Regions from separate parts of the Micromonospora sp. RB23 genome, predicted to be linked through region 1. Evidence: riboswitches for the same ligand, from Rfam matches in the RefSeq annotation. Region 1 holds a riboswitch; each other region holds the start of a gene.
What was found. A riboswitch is a leader RNA that binds a small molecule or an ion and turns the genes downstream of it on or off. The one in region 1 is predicted to bind cyclic di-AMP.

Region 1 (5,929 bases):
CTCGATCGCCACATCAGTTCCCGCCCCGATCGCGATACCCACGTCGGCGCGGGCCAGCGCCGGCGCGTCGTTCACCCCGTCACCGACCATCGCCACGGTCAGCCCACGCCGCTGGAGTTCCGCCACCCGGCTGTCCTTGTCGGCCGGCAGCACCTCGGCGAAGACCTCGTCCACACCGGCCCGGAAGCCCAGCTCGGCGGCGACCGAGTCGGCCACCGACCGCGCGTCTCCGGTGATCATGGCGATGGTGCGGACGCCGTCGGCCCGCAGCTCGGCGATGGCCTGCCGGGCCTCCGGGCGTACCGCGTCGGTGAGCGCGAACGCCCCGAGCACCGTGTCCGGCAACCGCACGAGATAGAGCACCACGGCACCGTGTGACGACCAGCGTCCGGTCGCCTCCCGCAACTCGTCGGGCAGCGGTCCACCCCGCTCGCGCAGCAGGGCCGGCCCGCCCACCGCGTACTCCGTACCGTCGACGGTGGCCCGCACGCCGCGGCCCGGCAGCGAGCGGAAGCCGGCGGCACGGGCCGGCCCACCCGACCCGGCCGCCGCCACGATCGCGCGGGCCAGCGGATGTTCGCTGTCGGACTCGACACCGGCGGCGATCCGCAACGCCTCGTCGCGCCCCACACCCGGGGCCGTCACCAGGTCGGTGACCGCGTGCTCGCCCCGGGTCAACGTGCCGGTCTTGTCGAACAGCACCGCGTCGACGGTGCGCATGCGCTCCAACGCGAGCCGGTCCTTGACCAGGATCCCGCCCCGCGCGGCCAGCGCCGTGGAGAGCGCGACGACGAGCGGGATGGCCAGGCCGAGCGCGTGCGGACAGGCGATCACCAGAACGGTGACGGTACGCACCACCGCCTCGTCGGGCTCACCGAGCGCGGTCCAGACCAGCAGGGTGAGCACGGCGGTACCGGTGGCCACGTAGAAGAGCGCGGCGGCGAACCGATCGGCGAGCAGTTGGGCACGTCCGCCCGAACGCTGCGCCTGCGCGACCATGCGCTGGATGCCCGCGAGCGCGGTCTCGTCGCCCAGCGCCTCGACACGCACCCGGATCGCCGAATCGGTCGCGACGGTGCCGGCCACCACCCGATCCCCCGTCGACCGGGCGACCGGACGCGACTCGCCGGTGATCATCGACTCGTCCAGCTCCGCGTCGCCGTCGACGATCCGCCCGTCCGCCGGCACCCGACCCCCGGGCCGGACCAGCACCACGTCGTCGACCCGCAGCCCGTCCAGCGGTACGCGCTCTACCTGCCCGTCCGCCGCCACGCGCTCGGCCTCGTCGGGCAGCAGCGCCGCGAGCGCCGCCAGCGCCCCACGGGCCTGCCCGATGGCCTTCATCTCCTGCCAGTGCCCGAGCAGCATGATGGTGACCAGCGCCGCCAGCTCCCACCAGAAGTCCAGGTCGAAGGCGCCCAGGCTGGTCGCCAGCGATGCGGCGTACGCCACGGTGATCGCCATCGCGACCAGCAGCATCATGCCCGGCGCGCGGTCCCGGATCTCACGTACCGCGCCGACCAGGAACGGCCAGCCACCCCAGAGGAACACCACCGAACCGAGCACCGGCCCGACCCAGGAGCGACCCGGCACGTCCAGCCGGAGCCCGAGCCCGTCCACCACCAGGTGACTGGTCAGCACCACCGGCACGGTGAGCACCAGACAGACCCAGAACCGGCGACGGAACATGGCCGGGTCGTGCCCCGCGTGCTTGTCGTGCTGCGCGTGCTTGTGGTGCTGTCGGTGGTCGGTGGGTGGCTCGGGCATGACTCCACGATCCCGCTCCAGCGGGGCAGTGTCAGCGGTTCGACTCCCGGCGACACTTCGGCACGACCGGCGACAGCCCGTCGCACTGGTTAGCATCGTCCCGCGATGACCCACCGGATCCCGCCGCCGACACGGGCGACGGCGCCGACGCGGCGCGGCCCCGTCCCGCACCGACTTGATCACTTCATCACTCTCCGTGATCTCCGCATCGCCAGGCGGCGAACTGACGCGCTCGTACCCGCGTTCGTCCGGCGAAGCTGAACCGCGCAGCCCCGTCGGCACGTACCCCGCACCGGATCGTTGGGAGTTTCGCATTGGGTTCCGGCCACAGCCATTCCGCTCGACCCGCCCCGCCCCGGGTACGACGGATCCTCGTCGCGACGGTGGTGCCGCTCTTCGTGGCCACCGTCGTCGCCGCCGTGGTGCTGTGGCCCCGGGACGGCGCGCCGAAGAACGGTGGCACGGACATGCCGCGCTACCACGGCACGGTGACCCGGGTGGTGACCGAACCCTGCCCGCCCTCGGCCAGCCCGGAGGGCGCGCCGGCCAGCGGGCCGTGCGGCACCGTGGACGTGCTCCTCGACGACGGGCCGCGCGCCGACCAGCGGGTGAGCACGCCCGTCCCCGCCGGGCCCGGAGCGCCACGGGTCGAGGTGGGTGACGACGTCATCCTGGTCGAGCTGGCCGACCCGACCGACCCCGCCACCAGCACCTGGAACATCGCCGAGCACCAGCGCGGGACACCGCTGGTGTGGCTCGTGGTGGTCTTCGCCGCCGCCATCGTCGCGTTCGGCAGGTGGCGGGGCCTGGCGGCGCTCGCCGGCCTGGCCGCCAGTTTCGCCATCCTGCTCACCTTCGTGTTGCCGGCCATCGGCGCGGGCCGGTCGCCGCTGCTGGTGGCGGTGGTCGGCGCGGCCCTGATCATGTTCGTGGTGCTCTACCTGACACACGGAGTGACCGCGCAGACCTCCGTCGCGGTCCTCGGCACCCTGGGCAGCCTGGTGCTCACCGGCGTGCTCGCGACCGCCGCCACGGCCGCCACCCAGCTCACCGGCTTCGGCAGCGAGGACGCCACCACGCTCTCGATGTTCCAGGCCGATGTGGACCTGCGGGGCCTGCTGCTCGCCGGGATCATCATCGGCTCACTCGGGGTGCTGGACGACGTGACCGTCACCCAGGCCGCCACCGTCACCGAACTGTCCAACGCCAACCCCGGGTTGAGTCGACGACAGCTCTACCGGGCGGCCACCCGGGTCGGCCGGGCGCACATCGCCTCCACGGTCAACACCATCGTGCTCGCGTACGCGGGCGCGTCCCTGCCCCTGCTGCTTCTGCTCACCGCCGACTCGCGGCCCGTCGGGCAGCTCCTGACCAGCGAGTTCCTCGCCCAGGAGATCGTCCGCAGCGCGGTCGCCACGCTCGGCCTGATCGCCGCCGTACCCCTCACCACCGGGCTGGCCGCGGTGGTGACCGCGGCCGGGTCGACGGCCCCGCCGGACGCGGACGCCCCGCCACCGCGCCCCCGCGCGGACCGGACGGAGGCGCTGGCCGCTCTCAGTTCACCGCCGGCGGCACGGGCCGACGGGCCCGATCCGCAGCGGGACGCACCCCCATCCACCGCCACCACCGGGTGGCCAGAGCCGAACAGGAGCACGGATACGGCATGGTGACACTCCTCAGCGTGACCGGACCGGGCACTCGCCTTGAGAACCGCGTCACTGGTCACTCAACGCCATGGCGAAATGACGCTTTTAGTAGGCATCGGGACGTAGCTCAGGCGGTGGACTCTCGGGTAACCTCGCTGCCGGTCACCGACGAAGGCGCGCAGCGGCGCCTGCGGTGCCACCGCCCAATCGCCAACCGGCGAGCCGGGGACCCAGGTACGTGGGGTGAATCCGCGACAGCGGTAGGGGCCACTTCCGCCCCGAACCCGTCAGCTAACCCGGTCGGCGGTCGACGGAAGGGAAGATTGTGACGGCACCCCTACGCCGCTGGTTGAGGCCCGTGGTGGCCGTGCTCGCTGCGCTGACCGTGTTCGCCGGGCCCCTCCCGGCCCACGCCGCCCCGACGACGCCCACCCCGTCCGGGCACGAGGAGGACAGCGACGAGCCCAAGCTGATCACCGACGTCATCGAGCAGACCAACCGGGACTACGTGGCGGCCAAGTCCAAGTTGGACAAGTCCAAGAAGCGGCAGCTCGAGCTGGCCGCGGAGGTCGAACGGGCCAAGGCCGACCTGGCCGCGCTGGAGCCGCAGGTCGCGCAGATCGCCGCCCAGTCGTACCGGACCGGGCGGATCGGCGCGATGGCGATGCTGCTGGAGAGCGACGCCCCGGACTCGTTCGTCCGCCGGGCGGCGGCGCTCGACGAGATGAACATGGTCAACGGGAAGAAGCTCGCCGAGGTCAACGCGGTCAAGTCCCGCGCCGAGCAGGCCAAGCTGGCGCTCGACGCCGAGGTACGGGAGCAGCAGAAGCAGACCGCGCTGATGGCCAAGGACAAGCGGGACGCGGAGAAGTCACTCGCCCTGGTCGGCGGTAAGGGTTTCACCGGCGGCCTGGTCGACGCCACCTCGCCGGTCGCCCGGATCGGCCCGGGGCGCACCGCCGACGGGGACTGGAAGCCGCAGTCGTGCAGCGAGCCCGACCCGACCACCTCCGGCTGCGTCACGCCGCGCACGCTGCACGCGTACAAGGAGGTCAAGCGGGCCGGGTTCAACCGGTTCGTGGGCTGCCACCGCAACGGTGGACCGTACGAGCACCCGAAGGGTCGCGCCTGTGACTGGTCGTTGCAGAAGAGCGGCTTCAGCCCGTGGCACAACAACGACACCCGGATGTACGGCAACAACGTGGCCGCGTTCCTCATCCGCAACGCCGACCGGCTCGGCATCTACTACGTGATCTGGAACCGGCAGATCTGGTTCCCGGCGACCGGCTGGAAGTCGTACAGCGGTCCGTCGAACCACACCGACCACGTACACATGTCGCTGCTCTGATCCGGCGCCCAGCAGTGCGAGGGCCGTCCCGCCGTCCGGTGGGGCGGCCCTCGGCGCGTCAGGCGGCGGTGGTGGTCGTCGCCGGGTCGTCCGAGGGCTCGTCGCCCGTGTCGGCACCGGCAGGTACGGGAGTCACCGGCCGCACCACTCCGGCGGCGAGCCGGTACGACATGCCCACCACCGCGCACCGCCCCCGCGCCACCTCGTCGGCCAGCACCGGCGACTGCCCGAGCAGCGTCTCGACGGTCTGCGCGATGTGGATGTCGACGATGCCGTCGATGTCGTCCACGCCCTCGGCCGTGGCCCGCCGAAGGCTGGGCAGCACCGCGTCGACGACGGCCGGAAGGTGCCCCGGTGGCGCGATGCCGGTGGCCGCCGCCTCACGGGCCGCCTGCACGGCGCCGCAGGAGTCGTGGCCGAGCACCACCACCAGCGGAGTGCCGAGGACGGCCACCGCGTACTCCACGCTGCCCAGCACCTCCGGGCCGGTGGTGTGCCCGGCGGTCCGGACGACGAAGAGGTCGCCCAGCCCCCGGTCGAAGATGATCTCGGCGGCCAGGCGGGAGTCGGAGCAGCCGACGATCACCGCGAAGGGGTGCTGCCCGTCCGCCACGGCGGCCCGGTGCCCGGCGTCCTGGTTGGGGTGGCGCGGCGCTCCGGCCACGAAGCGACGGTTGCCGCCGATCAGCTCGGCGTACGCTCGGGCCGGCTCGGTCGTGATCGACGTTCGATCGACGGCCCGCTGCGTGCCCGGCTGCCCGCCAGGCGTACCGGAACGGCTCATCCCCGCACCTCGTCTCCACGCGTTTGACCTGCTCAACAGGCTTTTTCACCCGGCCGGCGGTGGGCGCTGGCCCGCGCTCAACGGTCACACGCACCACAAGATGCGTCAAGATATGCGTGATTTAGATTTCATACGTTGACCCGGAAAGGCGGCCCCACGATGGCGAGCACGGCGGCCGGCGCCGGCCGGAACTGGACATTCCTCACCAACCACGGGCATGTGCTCCTCGCCATCGCCCGCGACCCCACCGCCCGACTACGCGACGTGGCGGCGGAGGTGGGCGTCACCGAGCGGGCCGCCCAGGCCATCGTCGCCGACCTGGAGGCCGAGGGTTACCTGCACCGCACCCGGGTGGGGCGTCGCAACGAGTACACCCTGAACCCC
Region 2 (5,929 bases), 2.3 Mb from region 1:
TCCGTACCGTCGCGGACGTGGCCCGGCTCGGCGAGGCCGCGCTGGTGTCCCTGCTCGGGGCGGGCGCCGGCCGACACCTGCACGCCCTCGCCCACAACCGCGACCCCCGGGCGGTGCAGGTGGGCCGCCGCCGGGGCTCGATGGGCGCGCAGCACGCGTTGGGTCGCAGCCCGCATGCGCCAGCGGAGCTGGACGCCATCCTGGCGGGCCTGGTCGACCGGGTCACCCGGCGGATGCGGGCGGCCGGGCGGTCCGGACGCACCGTGGTGCTGCGACTCCGCTTCGGCGACTACACCCGCGCCACCCGCTCGCACACCGTGCGCAAGGCGACCGCGGACACCACTTTGCTGCTCGCCGCCGCGCGGACGCTGCTGCGGGCCGCCCTGCCGGAGATCGACCGGCGCGGCGTCACCCTGCTCGGCGTCTCGGTGGGCAACCTGGACGACAACCCGGTGCAGCCGGAGCTGCCGTTCCAGGCCGACACCGGGGCCGACCTGGACGCTGCGGTGGACGCGGTCCGTGACCGCTTCGGCTCGACGGCGCTCACCCGGGCGGTGCTCCTGGGCCGCGCCCCCGGGGTCGAGATGCCGCTATTGCCGGACTAGAAGTCACCGGCTGGTGCGACCGGAGACACATCACAGCAGGTCGGCGGTTTAGCCGATCGCACATGGGTGAAATCTTGGGGTGGAAAGCCTGACGAGGGGGGCCCATGTCCGACGAGACCAGCAACCGACCGAGCCGTCGTGCCGAACGCCCGCACGACGTGACCGACCCGCTGCTCTGGCAGCTCGCGGTCGACGTGCTCGACGCGCACGAGCCTGACGACGAGGGTCACTGCCGCAATCTCCAGTGCGCCGGCCAGTCCTGGCCGTGCACGGCGCGTACGACCGCCGAGCAGTCGTTGCGACTGGCCCGCGGCGTCCCCGACGCGGCCGAGAGGGCCGTCGACGGCCACGGGGCCGCCACCGGCTGGCCGGCCGAGGCGGTCGCGCCGACGCCGCGCCGGGGCTGGAACGGCGACGTGATGGCCCGCCGCGAGGCGAGGACGGCCGCCTCCGCGGCGTGACGCGTTCCGCGAGGACAGCGCCAGACGAACGAACGCTCGGCCGGTGACCCGGCCGAGCGTTCGTCTGTCGTACGTCAGAGCGCGAGGCGCTGCCCCGGGAAGATCAGGCCCGGGTCCGCGCCGATCAGCTGACGGTTGCGCTCGTACAGGGCCTGCCAGCCGCCGCTGCGGGGGTGCCGCTCGGCGATCTCCGACAGGGTGTCCCCCGCCGTGACCACGTACGTGTCACCGCTGGCCACCGGCGCGGTCCGCTCGTGATTACGGGTCGCCGGTTGGTCACCCCGCGACGACCGCTCCTTGCCGGCGGTGGACTTCGACGAGCCGGTCGACGACTTCGTCGAGGGCTTCGCGGTGGACTTCGTCGAGGAGCCGCCCGACGAGCCGCCCTTGCGGCCGCAGGTCGGCCACGCGCCGATGCCCTGCCCGTCGAGCACCTTCTCGGCGATCGCGATCTGCTCGCCACGGCTGGCGAGGTCGGCGCGGGCGGCGTACTTCTTGCCGCCGTAGCCGGCCCAGGTGCCCTGGGAGAACTGCAACCCGCCGTAGTAGCCGTTCCCAGTGTTGATCTTCCAGTTGCCGCCGGACTCGCACTGGGCGATCGCGTCCCAGTTGACGCCGGCCTGGGCCGGGGCCGCCGGTCCGAAGAGGGCGACGGCGCCGGTGACCGCGCCGACGGCCAGGGTGCCGACGGCGACGCGGCGGGTGGTGACCCGTCGATGACGGGGGGTGTACGCAGACGTCATGGAACTTTCCTCCACGCCGGCGAGGTGAGCTGTCGGGTTCGGGCCGAGGAGCCCGGCCGCGCGGTGGCGGCTTCACCCCGAGGTGACATGCACCGAGGAACGTTGGGTCCCCCGCTCCTGCCCGGGTTCTGTTTCCGACGACCGGGGGCAGGATTTGGCGTTGCCGGTCGCGGCGTCCACGGTGGCGGACCCGACCGACGGTAGGCACGGTGGGTGACAGTCGCCCACCGCTTGTGAAGTTGTTCACCGGCTCACGCGGCGCGCCTTCCCCAGCGGTTGCGGACGACGTGCACCTGTGCACCGACCATGGTGGACCGTTTCCGATCAGGCGGCGTTCGCGTCCGGCAGCGGCCGGCGGGCCATCAGTCAATCGGCGCCCGCCGGCCGCGAGCGACTACAGGGTGCGCGCCAGCCGGTCGGCGAGCGTACGGGTGAACCGGGCCGGGTCCGCCAGCTCGCCGCCCTCGGCGAGGACTGCCAGCCCGTACAGCAGTTCGGCGGTCTCGGTCAGGGCCGGGCCGGAGTCGCCCTGCTCGTGGGCCTTGCGCAGCCCGGCGACGAGCGGGTGACCAGGATTGATCTCCAGGATCCGCTTGGTCGAGGGGACCTCGTGCCCCATCGCCCGGTACATCTTCTCCAGCGTCGGCGTGAGGTCGTGCGCGTCACCCACCACACAGGCCGGTGAGGTGGTCAGCCGCGACGACAGGCGGACCTCCCGGACACTGTCGGCAAGGGTGGTGCCCAACCACTCGACGAGCGCGGCGAACTCCTGCCGCTGCTGCTCGCGCTCGGCCTCGGCCTGCTGCTTCTCCTCGTCGGTGTCCAGGTCGACCTGGCCCTTGGCGATCGAGCGCAGCGGACGGCCGTCGTACTCGCCGACCCGCTCGACCCACACCTCGTCGACCGGGTCGGTGAGCAGCAGCACCTCGTGGCCCTTGGCCCGGAACGCCTCCAGGTGCGGGGAGTTCTCGATGGTGGTCCGGGAGTCGCCGGTGGCGTACCAGATGTCGGTCTGGCCGTCCTTCATCCGCGAGACGTAGCCGGCCAGGTCGGTGGGCTCCGCCGCGTCGTGGGTGGAGGCGACCGACAGGATCTCCAGCAGGGTGTCGCGGTTGTCGGCGTCGTCGATCAGCCCTTCCTTGACCACCGCGCCGAACTCGGTCCAGAAGGTGCGGTAGCGCTCGGCGTGGTTGGCCTTGAGGTCCTTGACGGTGGCGAGGACCTTCTTGACCAGGCGGCGGCGGACGATCTGGATCTGCCGGTCCTGCTGGAGGATCTCCCGGGAGATGTTCAGCGACAGGTCGTGCGCGTCGACGACGCCCTTGACGAAGCGCAGGTAGGTGGGGACCAGCGCCTCGCAGTCGTCCATGATGAACACGCGCTTGACGTAGAGCTGCACGCCGCGGCGACCCTGCGGGGAGAACATGTCCAGCGGGGCGTGGCTGGGCAGGAACAGCAGCGCCTCGTACTCGAAGGTGCCCTCGCCCTTCATGTGCACGACCTCGAGAGGGTCGGCCCAGTCGTGGCTGACGTGCTTGTAGAACTCGTTGTACTCGGCGGCGTCGACCTCGTCGCGGGGACGCGCCCACAGCGCCTTCATCGAGTTGAGGGTCTGCACCTCGCTGGTGGCCGCCTCGCCCTCGGCGCCCGGGCGCTCGACGGTCATCCGGATCGGCCACGCGATGAAGTCGGAGTAGCGCTTGACGATCTCGCGGATCGTCCACTCGGCGGTGTAGTCGTGCAGGTTGTCCTCGGTGTCGGCCGGCTTGAGGTGCAGGGTCACCGCGGTGCCCGCCGGCGCCTCGTCGACGGACTCGATCGAGTAGGTGCCTTCGCCGCTGGACTCCCAGCGGGTGCCGCCGGTCTCACCGGCCTTGCGGGTCAGCAGGGTGACCCGGTCGGCGACCATGAACGCGGCGTAGAAGCCGACGCCGAACTGCCCGATCAGCTCCTGCGAGGCGCGGGCGTCGGCGGATTCGCGTAGCTGGCGCAGCAGCTCGGCGGTGCCGGACTTGGCGATCGTGCCGATCAGCCGGACCACCTCGTCACGGGTCATCCCGATGCCGTTGTCCCGCACGGTCAGCGTGCGGGCGTCCCGGTCGACCTCGATGGCGACGTGCAGGTCGTCGGTGTCGGCGACGAGATCCTTGTCGACGAGCGTCGCCAGCCGCAGCTTGTCCAGGGCGTCGGACGCGTTCGAGATGAGTTCCCGCAGGAAGACGTCCTTGTTCGAGTAGATCGAGTGGACGACCAGCTGCAGGAGCTGACGCGCCTCGGCCTGGAACTCCAACGTCTCGGCCTGGTTGCTCACACCGTCTCCCTTCTCGGCTCGTGCGGAGGTTCGCGCAAAGGATACGAGTCGTCACGGGCGGGGGTGTGTGCGCCTCCGGGTCGTATTCCCGATTCCCACCCGCTGGTCGCGTGACCTAGCTGACTTTGCTTGACAGAAGTCAGCCGGATAGCGTTCCTGTCGACAAGGCCCGCCACGAACCCTGGAGCAGTCCCATGAAGATCGCTGGAAGCACCGCCCTCGTCACCGGCGCCAACCGGGGCTTCGGTCGACACGTGGCCGCCGAACTCGCCTCGCGCGGGGCGACCGTCTACGCCGGCGCGCGCAACCCGGACAGCGTCGACCTGCCCGGCGTGACCCCGGTCCGGCTGGACATCACCGACCCCGCGTCGGTCGCCGCCGCCGCGAAGCGGGCCGGCGACGTGAACCTGCTGGTCAACAACGCCGGCATCGACAGCCGGGTGGACCTCCTCGACGGCGACCTGGACCTGATCCGGCTGGAGTTGGAGACCCACTACCTCGGCACCCTGTCGATGATCCGGTCCTTCGCCCCCGTCATCGCCGGCAACGGCGGCGGCACGATCCTCAACGTGCTCTCCGTGCTGTCCTGGGTGAACTACCCCCTGCACGGGGCGTACGGCGCCGCGAAGTCGGCCGAGTGGGCGATGACCAACGCGCTGCGCCTCCGGCTCGCCGAGCGGGGCGTCCGGGTCGCCGGGCTGCACGTCGGCTACATGGACACCGACATGGCCTCGACCATCACCGGCGCCAAGTCGGACCCGGCGGCGATCGCCCGGGCCGGCGTCGACGGCATCGAGGCCGACGCGTACGAGATCGTCACCGACGACGTCAGCCGGCAGGTGCAGGCCGGGCTCGCCGGCGGCGTCGCCGCGCTCTACCCGCAGCTCCCCTGACCGTTTCCCGACCGGGGACGCGACGGGCCGCCGCCGGGAAGCACCGGCGGCGGCCGACCCCTTTCGGGTACGCGGTCAGCTCCCGCCGCGCACCCCGCCACAACCGCGGTCAGCAGCCGCCGCAGGTGTAGAAGAGGATGTCCCAGTGGCTACCCTCCTTGGTGTAGAGGTTGCCCGACGGCGCCCGGTACTGGTATCCGAAACCGGAGATGTAGCCGACGTAGGCGTAGTTCGCGGAGATGTAGTTCTGGATGCACGTGCTCAGGGCGATGTCGAGCTTGTAGCCGTTCCAGTGGCTGTACGTGCCCCCGGCGTGCCCGACCTCGGTGCCCGCGGTGATGGTGACCGCGCAGCCACTGGCCCGCTTGAAGGTGATGATGCCGTCGATGGTGGCCTGCCGGACCCCCTCGAACGAGGTGCAGGTGGACACGTTGCGGTCGCTGCAGTTGCCGCTGGAGGTCCAGGAGATGCCGGCGGCGCGCAGCTGCGACGTGGCGCTGGAGTGGCTGATGGCGAAGGCCGGAGCGGCCAGACCGAAGGTGGCGCAGACCGTCGCCAGGGTGGCCACGATCAGCGTGAGCACGCGGCGGCGCAGGGTGGATCGAGTGGATGACATGGCACTCCCGGTCGCGTGAGGCGGAATTCTGCGAATCAGGGGCCGGCCTTGAAGGATTTCTACCAGAGATAGACGGGTATGACCAGATGCCGGGTGGGGACGCCCGACAGCACGCCCCCACCCGACGCCCTCAGCTGGCCTGGAGCGTCACGTCGTCGATCACGAAGCTGGTCTGCAACGACGAGTCCTCGGTGCCGGTGAACTTCAGGGTGACGGTCTGCCCGGCGAACCCGGCCACGTTGAACGTGCGCTGGGTGTATCCGGAGGCGGCGTTCAGGTTCGAGTACGTCGCCAGGGTGG
Region 3 (5,929 bases), 490 kb from region 1:
GGCGTCCCCGGCGTACGAGTGCCCGACCGGACGGAACACCTGCTCGGCGACCGGCCTGGACCCGATCACCAACTTCATGGACTACACCTACGACTCGTGCATGTACCAGTTCACCGCGGGTCAGGCGAGCCGCATGCTGACCGCATGGAACGCGTACCGCGCGGCGTAGCTCTCCTCGCGTACACCAGGTGCCGGCTCCGTCGACGGAGCCGGCACCGGCGTTTTTCCCCAGGACCGTGGTCAGGCGGCCGTGCACTGGACGTCACGGCTGCGACGGGTCGGGCGCGTCTGCGGTACGGCCGCGGGCGCGGTCGCCGCGGGTGGGGTGTGCGGATCGAGCCAGACCTGGACGGCCGGGTGCCCGACGGCGATGCCCAGGCCGTGCTGGTCGCGACGGGTCAGCATTGCCACGTCGACGGTGAACTCGAACAGCCGCCAGTCGACCCGCGGCTCCGCCCGGGCGCTCTGCGCCAGCCGGGCCACCCGCACCGGGTCGGTGACCGGCCAGGCGTGGCCCGCCACGTACGCCTCGTCGTCGCTCTCCTCCGGCGGGAACGAGTGCAGCGCGTATCGGCCGTCCCGTTCGAGGTCACGGCGCTTCGGCGAGTCGATGATGAAGCAGAACAGACCCTCGTCGGTGATGACCGGGGAGACCGGATGGACCCGGGGCCCACCGTCGGCACGGACCGTGGCCAGGTAGCCGAAGCCCGGCCCGTACTGCTGCAGGAGAACGCGGATGCCGTCGGCGAGGCGGGGCTCGTCTGCGGCGAAATCGGACCAGGAAGCCATGCGGGCATTCTATCGAACAAATGTACGAGGAGCGACCTCGACACGCTGGTCACCGCCCACCTCGCTATGGTGGTCCGATGCTGCTCTCCGACCGTGACCTGGTCTCCGAGATCAAGGCCGGCACGCTGGGCCTGGAGCCGTTCGAGCCCACCCTGGTCCAACCCTCCAGCATCGACGTACGACTCGACCGGCTGTTCCGGGTCTTCAACAACCATCTCTACACCCACATCGACCCGGCCATGCAGCAGGACGACCTGACCTCGGTGGTCGAGGTGCCCGACGGCGAGCCGTTCGTGCTGCACCCGGGGGAGTTCGTGCTCGCCTCCACGCTTGAAGTGATCTCGCTCGGTGACCAGCTCGCCGGCCGACTGGAGGGCAAGAGCTCACTGGGCCGCCTCGGGCTGCTCACCCACTCCACCGCCGGGTTCATCGACCCGGGCTTCTCCGGGCACGTCACGCTGGAGCTGTCCAACGTGGCGAACCTGCCGATCACCCTCTGGCCGGGCATGAAGATCGGTCAGCTCTGCATCTTCCGACTCTCGTCGCCGGCCGAGCACCCGTACGGCTCGGTGGTCTACGGGTCGCGTTACCAGGGCCAGCGGGGGCCGACGCCGAGTCGCTCCTGGCAGAACTGGCGCGCCTGGCCGACGCGGTAGCGGCCGTTCCCACCGGGAGCTAAACGACGAAGGGCCCGCCGCGAGCGGATCGCGACGGGCCCTGACCGTGTCCGGCGTCGGTCAGCCGGGTCGGCCGTAGCTGTGGATGGGCCCGTCGTCGACCCTCTTCATCTTGACGGGCACACCGGCCTGGGAGGCGTGCACCACCCAGCCGTTGCCGACGTACATGCCGACGTGGTGGATGTCGCTGTAGTAGAAGACCAGGTCACCGGGGCGCAGGTCGCCCTTGCTGACGTTCCTGGTCACCCGGCTCTGCGCGGCGGCGTTGTGCGGCAGCGACACACCGGCCTTCGCCCAGGCGGCCAGCATCAGACCGGAGCAGTCGTACGAGTTCGGCCCCTCGGCGCCCCACACGTACGGCTTGCCGATCTGGGCGCAGGCGAACTTGACCGCGATACCGGCACCGCCTCCGGGGTAGCTGGCCGGGCAGGGCGCGGGGCGCAGCGGACCGCCGCCGCCGTTGCCGTACACCTTGAGGCGCAGCTTCTGCAGCCGGTCGATCTCCTCGTTGATCTGCTTCTTCTTCGCCGCCAACTGGGCCTCGGTACGGGTCAGCTGGGCCACCATCTCGTCCAGCGGCGCCTTCTGCCGGGCCAGCTCGTTGCGCAGGTCGGCGACCTGACGGACGTCCTCCTGCTGGTTGTGGGCGAAGCGGTCGAGCATCTCGAGCTGACCGACCATCTCGCTGGGCGACCGGCTGCCGAGCATCGTGTTGACGGTCGACAGGTTCTCACCCATGTACGCCCGGACGGCCAGCGCGCTGACCTTGTCCATCGCGGCGTCGACCTGGCGCTCCAGCGGCGCGATGCGGGCGGCGAGGGCGTCGGCCTGCTTGCGCTTGAGGGCCAGGTCGGTACGGGTGGCGTTGTGCCGCTCGATGATCGGTTCGAGCTTGTTCCAGTCCTCGTCGATCTGTCGTTCGATCTCGGCGACGGACGGGTCGGCGTGGGCCACCGTGGCGCTGCCGGTCAGGACGACGGCGACGCCGACCAGGGCGGCGAGGGCGGTGGTGAAGCGGGACCAGCGTGGACGCGGCACGGTCGACGTCGGGTCGGCCGGAGCCGACCGTCCGGACGACGGCCGCGGGGCTTGGAGGGCCACCGGGTTCCGTACTCCTTCTTCCTGACCGCCTACCGGGTTAGCTGACGGGTTCGGGCGGGAAGTGGGCGCCCTACCGCAGTGACTGCGGATTCACCCCGGGGAACGTGGGTCCCCGGCTCGCTCGCGAGCGACTCGGCGGTGTCGGTCCGTTACCGCCCGGGGTGGGCAGACCTGCTACCGGGCCGACGAATGACCAGAGTAGAGACGGCCGTTACCGATCCGCAACCCGTGCGGCCGTGACACTCCGTACCGATCGGAGCGGTCCATCGAGCGGAGGTGAAGGTTTCTTTCCGCATGTTTTGATACATGGAAAGGTATTGACGCGGACTCCCGGGCGGCGCGAAGGTGACCGGACCGACACCAGTTCACATGTAGGGAGTTCGATGAAACGTCCGACCCTGCTCGCCGTCGCACTCGTCACCGCCACGGCGGCCGTGCCGCTGCCCGCCGGCCCGGCCTCCGCGGCTCCCATCACGGACCGCCAACAGCAGTACGCCGCCGCCGCGACCGAGTACGGCGTACCCGTCGGCGTGCTGCTCGGCGTCTCCTACCTGGAGTCCCGCTGGGACAGCAACGCCGGCACGCCGAGCACCAGCGGCGGCTACGGCCCGATGCACCTGACCGACGCCCGACACGTGGCCGCCCTACCCCGGCGCGGCCACCACGACACCCCGGGAGAGGACCCGCGCGGCGACGACTCCCGTCGCGCTCTCGCGCCCGCGCCCGCCACCGAGGACGCGCCCCCGACCGCCGCGCTACAGACCGTGGACGCGGCCGCCACACTGACCGGCGCCACCGTCGAGGCGCTACGCACCGACCCGGCGACGAACATCCGGGGCGGGGCGGCGCTGCTGGCCGCGTACCAACGGGAGGTCGGCGCCCCGGTCGGAGCCGGCACCGACCCGGCCACCTGGTACGGCGCGGTGGCCCGCTACGCCGGCGCGGACAGCGCCGACGCCGCGGCGGCCTTCGCCGACGAGGTCTTCACCACGATCGGCGCGGGCGAGACGCGGCTGACCGACGACGGCCAGCGGGTCACGCTGCCGGCCCGCGCGGTACGACCCGAGCGGTCCTGGCTGGACCGGCTCGGCCTGCGACAACTCGCCCGCCCGGACGGGTTGGAGTGCCCCCGCACCGTGTCCTGCGAGTGGATCCCCGCCCCCTACGCGGCATTCGGCGACGGCGACTACGGCAACCACGACCTGTCCGACCGGCCCGGCCGGCAGAAGATCGAGTACATCGTCATCCACGACACCGAGGCGAGTTGGGCGACCACCCTGCAACTCGTCCAGGACCCGACCTACGTGAGCTGGCACTACTCGCTGCGCTCGGTCGACGGGCACATCGCCCAGCACGTCCGGACCAAGGACGTCGCCTGGCACGCCGGCAACTGGTACGTCAACGCCAAGTCGATCGGGTTGGAACACGAGGGCTTCGCCGCGCAGGGCACCTGGTACACGGAGGCGATGTACCGGACCTCCGCGAAGCTCGTCCGCCATCTCGCGCTGCGGCTGGGCATCCCGCTGGACCGCCAGCACATCATCGGCCACGACAACGTGCCCGGGACCACCGCGTCGACGGTACGGGGGATGCACTGGGACCCGGGGCCCTACTGGGACTGGACGCACTACTTCGACCTGCTGCACGCCCCACGCCTGGACACCGGCACCCCGGCCACCGGGCTGGTCCGGATCGACCCCGACTACGCGACCAACCAGCCGGCGTTCACCGGATGCGTCACCCCGGGAACACCGTGCGCGCCGCGCGGCTCCTCGTCGGTGCTGCTGCGCACCGCGCCGTCGGCGGACGCGCCGTTGGTCAACGACGTCGCGCTGCGCCCCGACGGCACCCCGAACACGATGGACGTGTCGGACCACGGCGCCCGCGCGTCCGCCGGCCAGACGTACGCGCTGGCCGGTCGGGAGGGCGACTGGACGGCCATCTGGTACCTCGGCCAGCGGGCCTGGTTCCACAACCCGGCGTCCGCCCCGACCGCGACGTGGACCGTCGGCCTGGTGGTCACCCCGAAGCCCGGCCGGGCCACCATCCCGGTTTACGGGCGGGCGTACCCGGAGCAGGCCGCCTACCCCGCTGGTGTGCCCTACCAGACGATCTCACCGTTGCAGTACACCCTCGCCGCCGGCCAGCGGTACGCGGTCGGGGCGGTGCTGCCGGGCGAGTACTACCGGGCCAGCACCTTCGACGGGTCCTCGCCCGGCGACTGGACGGTGATCCGGGGGCAGAACCGGTACGCGCAGATCCAGTTCGGTCACCGGATCATGTACGTCGACCTCGCCGACGTGCAGCTCCTGCCGTCCCCGGTGGGCGCACCCCGCTGAGAACTACGACGGCCCCCGGTCGAGGTGACCGGGGGCCGTCGTCGTGCGTGGGGAGAGGTCAGCCAGGTCTGCGGAACCCGGCGACGGGCATCGTGTTGATGCTGGACACCTGCACCGGTTTGCCAGCACGTGGGGCGTGCACCATCAGGTTGTTGCCCAGATAGAGCCCGACATGGCTCAGACCGGAGTAGAAGAAGACCAGGTCACCGGCGCGGGCGTCGGCGCGTGAGACGGCCTTGCCCTCGTTCCACTGATCACCCGTGTGGTGGGTGAGGTAGATCCCGGCCGACTTGTAGGCGTACTGGGTCAGGCCCGAGCAGTCGAACGCGTTCGGACCGACGGCACCCCAGACGTACGGATCGCCGACCTGCTGGCAGGCCGTCTTGATCGCCTTTTGTGCCGCCACGGAGACCACACCGTTGATGGTCGGGCAACCGGCGGTCTTGACCGTGGTCTTGGGCATCGACGCCTCGAGCTTTTTGATCTCGGCGTCGATCTGCTTCTTCTTGGCCGCCAGGTCGTTCTGCTGCTTGGTCTGGGTGGCGATCAGCGCGTCCAGCTTCTGCTTCTCGGCGTCGTACTTGGCCCGGACGGCGAGCACACCCTCGACCTGCCTGCGCTCCTGTGCGGCGAGCCGGTCGAGGAGGGTGAGCTGCTCGGTGAGCGTGTCCGGCTTGGCACTGACCAGCAGCGCGCCGATCTCCTGCGAGGGGCCCGACATGTAGTAGCGGGAAGCGAGGTCACCGACGCGGTTGAGCGCCAGCTCGCTCTGCAGGGCCAGCGGCTCGATCTTCTTCTGCAGCGCGGCGGACTTGCTCTTGTTGACCTTCAGCTGCGCCCGCACCTTGTTGTACTGCTCGATCGTGGGCTCCAACTGCTCCCACTTCTTGTCGATCTGCGCCTCGATCTCGTCGACCGTCGGCTCGGCCTGCGCCGGCACGGCGAGCATTCCGGCACCGACCGCGGCTGCCGCGACCAGCACGAGCAGACGGTGGGCGACCTTGCGCAGACCGCCCGGTCGAG
Region 4 (5,929 bases), 2.2 Mb from region 1:
ACCCGGCCCAGACGGCGTGGACCGGTGACCCCGAGGAGCTGACCCGCTCCCGCGACCAGGCGCTGGGCCGGCGTAAGCGGCACGAGTTCACGCTCACCACCAACTACCGCAACTCGGCGGAGATCTTCGCGGTGGCGGCGGCGGAGATCCGCCGGCTCTATCCGGACCTGTCCCTGCCGAGGGCCGTCCGTTCCACCGGCGTCGACCCGGTCGAGCGGGTGGTGCCGCCCGCCGGACTCAGGGCCGCGGTCGTGGAGGAGGCCAGCGGCCTGTTGGCCGAGGTCGACGGCACGGTCGGGGTGATCACGCCGGTCAACCGCCGCGACGAGGTCGCCGGTTGGCTCGACGCGCTCGGCGCGGCGCGCCTGCAGGTGGTGACCAGCCTGGAGGCCAAGGGCATGGAGTACGACGGGGTCGCGCTGGTCGCCCCGAGCGAGATCCGGGCGGATCCGGGCTCCGGCGTCCGCACGCTGTACGTGGCGCTCTCGCGCGCCACCCAGCGGCTCACCACCATCGACCCGACCGGCTGACCGTCGCGTTGGCGCCGCCCGTGGACGGCCCTCACCTTACATTTGCACACATAGCGATATGAGCATATATTTGACCGGGTCCCGGGCGACGTCGGAGGGTGGGTTTCGTGGGAGCAGGACATGACCACCACCACGGGTCGGTCGCCAACGCCGCCCACCAGCATCGGGGACGGCTCTGGGCGGCCTTCGGAGTGCTCGCCACCCTGATGGTGGTCGAGGCGGTGACCGCCTTCCACACCGGCTCGCTGGCCCTGCTCTCCGATGCCGGGCACATGTTCACCGACGTACTCGGCATCGGGATGGCGCTCGCCGCGATCACCGCGACCCGACGGGCCACCGGCGACCCGCAGCGCACGTTCGGGCTCTACCGCCTCGAAGTGCTCGCCGCCCTGGCCAACGCCGTCCTGCTCTCCGGCGTGGCGGTCTACGTGGTGATCGAGGCGATCGGCCGGTTCGGCGACCCGCACGAGGTGCTGAGCGGTCCGATGCTCACGGTGGCCGTCCTCGGCCTGCTCGCGAACGTGATCGCGTTCGGGCTGCTGCGTGCCGGCGCGAAGGAGAGCATCAACCTCCAGGGCGCCTACCTGGAGGTGCTGGGCGACCTGCTCGGCTCGCTCGGCGTGATCGGCGCGGCGCTGCTCATCGCGTTCACCGACTGGTGGTGGGCCGACCCGCTGGTCGCCGTCGCGATCGGCGTGTTCATCCTGCCGCGCACCTGGCGGCTGGGGCGCGCCGCAGTCCGCATCCTCGTGCAGGCCGCCCCGGAACACCTCCAGGTCACCGCCGTGCACGACCGCCTGGCCGCGGTGCCCGGGGTGGTCGAGGTGCACGACCTGCACGTCTGGACGCTCACCTCGGGCATGGAGGTGGCCTCCGCACACCTGACGATGGCACCCGGCGCGGAGGTCGGCGCGGTGCTCACCGCGGCGCGTACCGCCCTGCGGGACGACTTCCGCATCGAGCACGCCACGCTGCAGACCGAGCCCGGGGCCGCTCCGGGCGCGTGCGGCTCCGTCGAGTGGTGAGGTCGTCCAGGGTCAGCCGTCGGCGCGCTCGTCTGTGACCGCACGGCACCGGGGTCACCGCCCTGCGCGAGGCAGGACGATGACCCCGGGCGATGCCGCCCCTTGGCGAGGGCGGTGCGGCGCGGTCAGGAACGAGTACCGACAGCGGCGGCGAAGATGTGCAGGCTGGGCGTTCCCGCCTGCACGGGAGCGACCCCCGCGACCGGCAGCTTCACCCGGGCGACGGTCTTGCCCGAAGCCAACGGCACGGTGACACCGAACACCGCGCTCGGGCTGTCGTAGCGGGTGTTGCCCTGCCGGTTCTGGTAAGCGGCAGCGGCCACCAGCGTGGTGGGCGCGGCGGGTGTCGCCGTCACGAACCAGTCCGGCGACGTCAGGGTGAACGCCTGCGTCGTGCCGTCGGTGTACGTGATCGTGCCGGTGCCGGACGCCTGGCCGTGAGCCGCCGAGAAGAGGAAGGCGAGGGTGTTACCGGAACCGGACACCGTGACGCTCTGGCCGGTGGCGATGACGTTGTCCAGCTGCCCGGTGCCGGCGCTCGACGGCCAAGTGAGCTTGACGCCGTTGAGGGTGACCGTCCCACCGCGGACCAGTTTGGCAGTCGCCAGAGCCTCGGCGGAGAAGCTGGCGCCCCCGCCGTCGAAGTCCGCCGGGTTGGTGTTGGCATCGGCGGAGACTGCCACGTTGTTGACCGCCTGGGCCAGGGTGAGCGGTGCCGGAACCGGTGCGCCGGAACCGAACAGGGTGAGCGGGATGGCGTTCGCCATCGCCTCCATACCCAGGTCGTTGGGGTGCAGGTGGTCGCCCGAGTCCATGTCCGGCCGGAACTTCGTCGGGGCTGACGGATCATGGGTGGCGGCGTCGAAGTCGACGTACGCGTCGCAACCGGAACCCGAGCTACGGACGAAGGTGTTGTACTCGCTGCGCGCCGTCTCGTCGGACGCGGTCCAGGACCAGTGACCCTCGAACGGGGTCAGCGTGGCGCAGTAGAAGGCGACGCCGGCGCCGTGAGCCTTGGCGATGAGCTGCCGGAGCCCGTTGATCAATTGGGTGCCGGTCGGCGCGCCGTTGGCCAGGTCGTTGATCGGGTTGTCCGCGAAGATCACGGACCGTACCCCCGAACGGCCGAGGACGTCCCGGTCGAAGCGGTCCAGCGCGCTCGGTCCGGTCCCGACACCCAGGAGCTGGTTGCCCGCGATGCCCTCGTTCAGCACACCCACGGTTCGGCCGGACGCGTTGAGGCGGGCCGCCAGCAGGTTCGGGTACCGATGGTTGGTGTTGAAGGACGAGCTGTGCCCCTCGGTGATCGACGCGCCCAGCGTGACCACCGCGCCCGTCGCGGCGCTGTTGATCACCTCCAGGTCGGAGACGATGAAGTAGCTGCTGAACTGCTGGATGACCGACAGCGACTGCGCGCCGACGACGTTGCCGTTGGCCATGTACTGGTCGGAGAAGGCGAACTGCTTGCTGGAGACGTTCTCGGCCCTGGTGGGCGCGTAGAAGCTGATCGCCACGTCGGACTCGGCGAGCACCTGGAAGGAGACCGGGTCGCTGACCGCCTCGCCCCCGGCCGGGATGGTCACCGACGACCGGCCGCCGAAGGTCACCGCCCTGTCCGTGGACGACACGATCGACGCGCCGGAGGACCGACGTGCCACGTGGAAGTCCTGCAACGTCAGCGCCTTGGTGTTGAACACGTTGGACAGCCGGAGTCGCGCCTGCGTGCCACCGATGCTCGTGTGCACGATCTGGCGGGTCGTGGTCTGGGCGGGGAAGACCCCGCCGGCGTTCTCGTACGCCGCCGACCACGTACCGGTCCACCCGTCGGCTGCGGTTGCGGTTGTTGCCGTGGTCCCGGCGGACGCCGCCGTGCCCGCCGTACCGGGCTGAATGACGGCGGCCGCGGCAAGCACGGCAACCGCCGAGACAACCAACGATCTGCGAAGTTGCATTACTAGATCCATCTCGATAAGTCGATTGGCCTTTCGGCCCAAACAAAGGAACCTTATCGGCGGCGCGGGTGGTACAGGAGATCCCCGAAACGGGACGTCCGCTCCGCCACCCACGATGGGAGAGGGATCCCGCGGCAGGTGAATGACCGATGGTGGCAGCGGAGACACCTTCCGTCACATCGGCTGCACAGACCCCACCAGCACCGGTAGGCTCTGTCCCGGCCACCACCCGGCGGCGCCTCCCGGCGCCGGTGGCGGCCGCCGCCTAATCGCCCGCCAGGGCGAACCGGGGAACCATGTTCCTGGGGTGCATCCGCGTCAGCGGTAGGGATCTTCCGTCCCGAACCCGTCAGCTAACCCGGTCGGCGGCTGACGGAAGGACATGCGTAGTGGCACCAGCACGACCACCCGCCGCCCGACTGGCGGCACTGATCGTCATGATGGTCACCCTCGGCGTCGCGCTCCCGATCGGCGCCGCCACCGCCGCTCCCCCCGCCGGCCTGCAGGCCGCCGCGGCGCCGGACGGCGACGAGGAGGGCGGCACCCCCGCGCTGCGGGCCCAGCTCGAAGCGGCCAGCAAGGGTTACCTCGACGCGAAGCGCGCCCTGGACACCTCCATCCAGCGGCAGCAGCAACTCGCGGTCAAGCTCAAGACCACCGAGGCCGAGATGACCGTGCGCAACGGCAAGGTCGGCGAGATCGCCGGCGTGGCGTACCGCACCGGTCGACTCAGCACCGTCTCGGCCCTGCTCAACAGCAACACCCCCGAGGGCTTCATGGACCGGGCGGCCGCCCTCGACGTGGTGGCCGCCAACGAGGACCGGGTGCTGCGCGACCTGCACGTCACCCGGGACGAGGCGAACCGCACCCGCGTCGCCCTCGACGGCGAGATCCGCGAGCAGCGCAAGCAGGTCGAGGTGATGGCCAAGCGCAAGGAGCAGGCCGAGCGGGCCCTGACCGTCGCCAACAACAAGGCACGCACCACCGCCGCCGACACCGGCTCCAACCGTGGCACCTCCACCGCCAACGCCCAGCCCGCCCCCCGCAACTCCGACGGCTCCTGGCCGTCCGAGTCGTGCAGCATCAACGACCCCACCCCGGCCAGCAGCTGCATCACCCCCCGAACCCTGCACGCGCTCAACCAGGCCAAGGCCGCCGGGTTCACCCGGTACGTCTCCTGTCACCGCAACGGCGGCTCAGGCGAGCATCCCAAGGGCCGGGCCTGCGACTTCGCCGCGCAGAAGGGCGGCTTCGGCGGGGTCGCCACCGGCGGCGACAAGACGTACGGCAACAACCTGGCCGCGTACTTCATCCGCAACGCCGACCGGCTCGCGGTGCTCTACGTGATCTGGTTCAAGCAGATCTGGCTTCCCAGCAGCGGCTGGAAGTCGTACAGCGGGGGGAACGGCGACCCCTCCAGCGACCACACCAACCACGTGCACCTGTCGGTGTACTGACCGTCGGAGCCGTCCGGGGTACGTCAGCGGGCGTACCCCGGACGTCGTCGGCGGTCGGACGACGACGCGGGGTCGGGCCGGGAGCATTCGGGTATGCCGCGAATCGCGCCCACCACCCGCAAGGCCCTGCTCACCCTGCACCTGGTCACGTCCCTCGGCTGGCTCGGGGCCGATCTGGTGCTGCTCACCCTCGGCATCGCCGCGCAACGCGGCGCTGATCCGGCCGTGGTCTACCCGGTCGCCGGGCTCGTCGGCACCGTGCTCTTCGCGCCGCTGAGCGTTCTCGTGTGGCTCATCGGTGTCGCCAGCGCGCTGCTCACCCCCTGGGGCCTGCTGCGCTACCGGTGGGTGGTGATCAAGCTGGTGATCACGACGGTGATGGTCGGGCTGGTGCTGTTCCTGCTCACCCCGAACCTGCGGCACGCGGCCGCGCTGGGCGCCGCCCTACCCGCGCGGGACCGCGCCGACCTGGTGATCGCGCCCGCCGTGTCGACCACCCTCATGATCATCGCGACGGTGCTGTCGACGTACAAGCCCTGGGGCCGCCGGGCCGGCCAACCCTGCCGCCGCGCGACGGTCGGCGCGACGCGCGCCTGATCGCGCAGGCACCTCGACGGGTCACGCGGGATTGTCGAGGGCCGCGCCGAGGCGCGCGGCCAGTGCGAGGTGCGCGGCACGGGCCTGGCGGAAGGCGTACCCGAACAGGGGTGTCGGCGCGCGCAGGGTGATGTCGACGTCGATGCGGACCAGACCGTCGGGCTCGGCACGCAGCCGGGTGTGGTTACGGACGGTGGTGGCGGGCCACTGGCGGGCCACGGTGACGATCTCGTCGGGCTCGCTGATCAGCACGTCCGCCTGGTAGGTGGTGCGGAAGCGCAGTGGGCCGGCGACCAGCCGGTCGTTGATCGTGTAGCTGGCGCGGGCGCCCGGACGGGGCGGCGTCACCTCGCGGACCCGCACGATCA

Region 2: another riboswitch for cyclic di-AMP. It lies ahead of ACTFTM_RS14175 (transglycosylase family protein); the one in region 1 lies ahead of ACTFTM_RS03800 (coiled-coil domain-containing protein).
Region 3: another riboswitch for cyclic di-AMP. It lies ahead of ACTFTM_RS01510 (C40 family peptidase); the one in region 1 lies ahead of ACTFTM_RS03800 (coiled-coil domain-containing protein).
Region 4: another riboswitch for cyclic di-AMP. It lies ahead of ACTFTM_RS24595 (coiled-coil domain-containing protein); the one in region 1 lies ahead of ACTFTM_RS03800 (coiled-coil domain-containing protein).

What each region holds. Positions count from the first base shown of each region.
Region 1 is NZ_CM132111.1:826,579-832,507, reverse strand. Features, by position in the region: gene ACTFTM_RS03810 (copper-translocating P-type ATPase) at 1-1,767, opposite strand, end outside; gene ACTFTM_RS03805 (YibE/F family protein) at 2,082-3,437, shown strand; cyclic di-AMP (ydaO/yuaA leader) riboswitch at 3,604-3,734, shown strand; gene ACTFTM_RS03800 (coiled-coil domain-containing protein) at 3,739-4,761, shown strand; gene ACTFTM_RS03795 (carbonic anhydrase) at 4,820-5,545, opposite strand; gene ACTFTM_RS03790 (helix-turn-helix transcriptional regulator) at 5,705-5,929, shown strand, end outside.
Region 2 is NZ_CM132111.1:3,098,693-3,104,621, reverse strand. Features, by position in the region: gene dinB (DNA polymerase IV) at 1-605, shown strand, start outside; gene ACTFTM_RS14180 (hypothetical protein) at 710-1,066, shown strand; gene ACTFTM_RS14175 (transglycosylase family protein) at 1,141-1,809, opposite strand; cyclic di-AMP (ydaO/yuaA leader) riboswitch at 1,809-1,977, opposite strand; gene htpG (molecular chaperone HtpG) at 2,204-4,120, opposite strand; gene ACTFTM_RS14165 (SDR family oxidoreductase) at 4,315-5,013, shown strand; gene ACTFTM_RS14160 (hypothetical protein) at 5,123-5,629, opposite strand; gene ACTFTM_RS14155 (M28 family peptidase) at 5,760-5,929, opposite strand, start outside.
Region 3 is NZ_CM132111.1:339,993-345,921, reverse strand. Features, by position in the region: gene ACTFTM_RS01525 (zinc metalloprotease) at 1-169, shown strand, start outside; gene ACTFTM_RS01520 (pyridoxamine 5'-phosphate oxidase family protein) at 241-789, opposite strand; gene dcd (dCTP deaminase) at 867-1,445, shown strand; gene ACTFTM_RS01510 (C40 family peptidase) at 1,527-2,567, opposite strand; cyclic di-AMP (ydaO/yuaA leader) riboswitch at 2,580-2,715, opposite strand; gene ACTFTM_RS01505 (N-acetylmuramoyl-L-alanine amidase) at 2,951-4,906, shown strand; gene ACTFTM_RS01500 (NlpC/P60 family protein) at 4,965-5,929, opposite strand, start outside.
Region 4 is NZ_CM132111.1:5,422,915-5,428,843, forward strand. Features, by position in the region: gene ACTFTM_RS24580 (HelD family protein) at 1-530, shown strand, start outside; gene ACTFTM_RS24585 (cation diffusion facilitator family transporter) at 638-1,555, shown strand; gene ACTFTM_RS24590 (SGNH/GDSL hydrolase family protein) at 1,681-3,507, opposite strand; cyclic di-AMP (ydaO/yuaA leader) riboswitch at 3,760-3,891, shown strand; gene ACTFTM_RS24595 (coiled-coil domain-containing protein) at 3,897-4,964, shown strand; gene ACTFTM_RS24600 (hypothetical protein) at 5,058-5,561, shown strand; gene ACTFTM_RS24605 (SRPBCC family protein) at 5,583-5,929, opposite strand, start outside.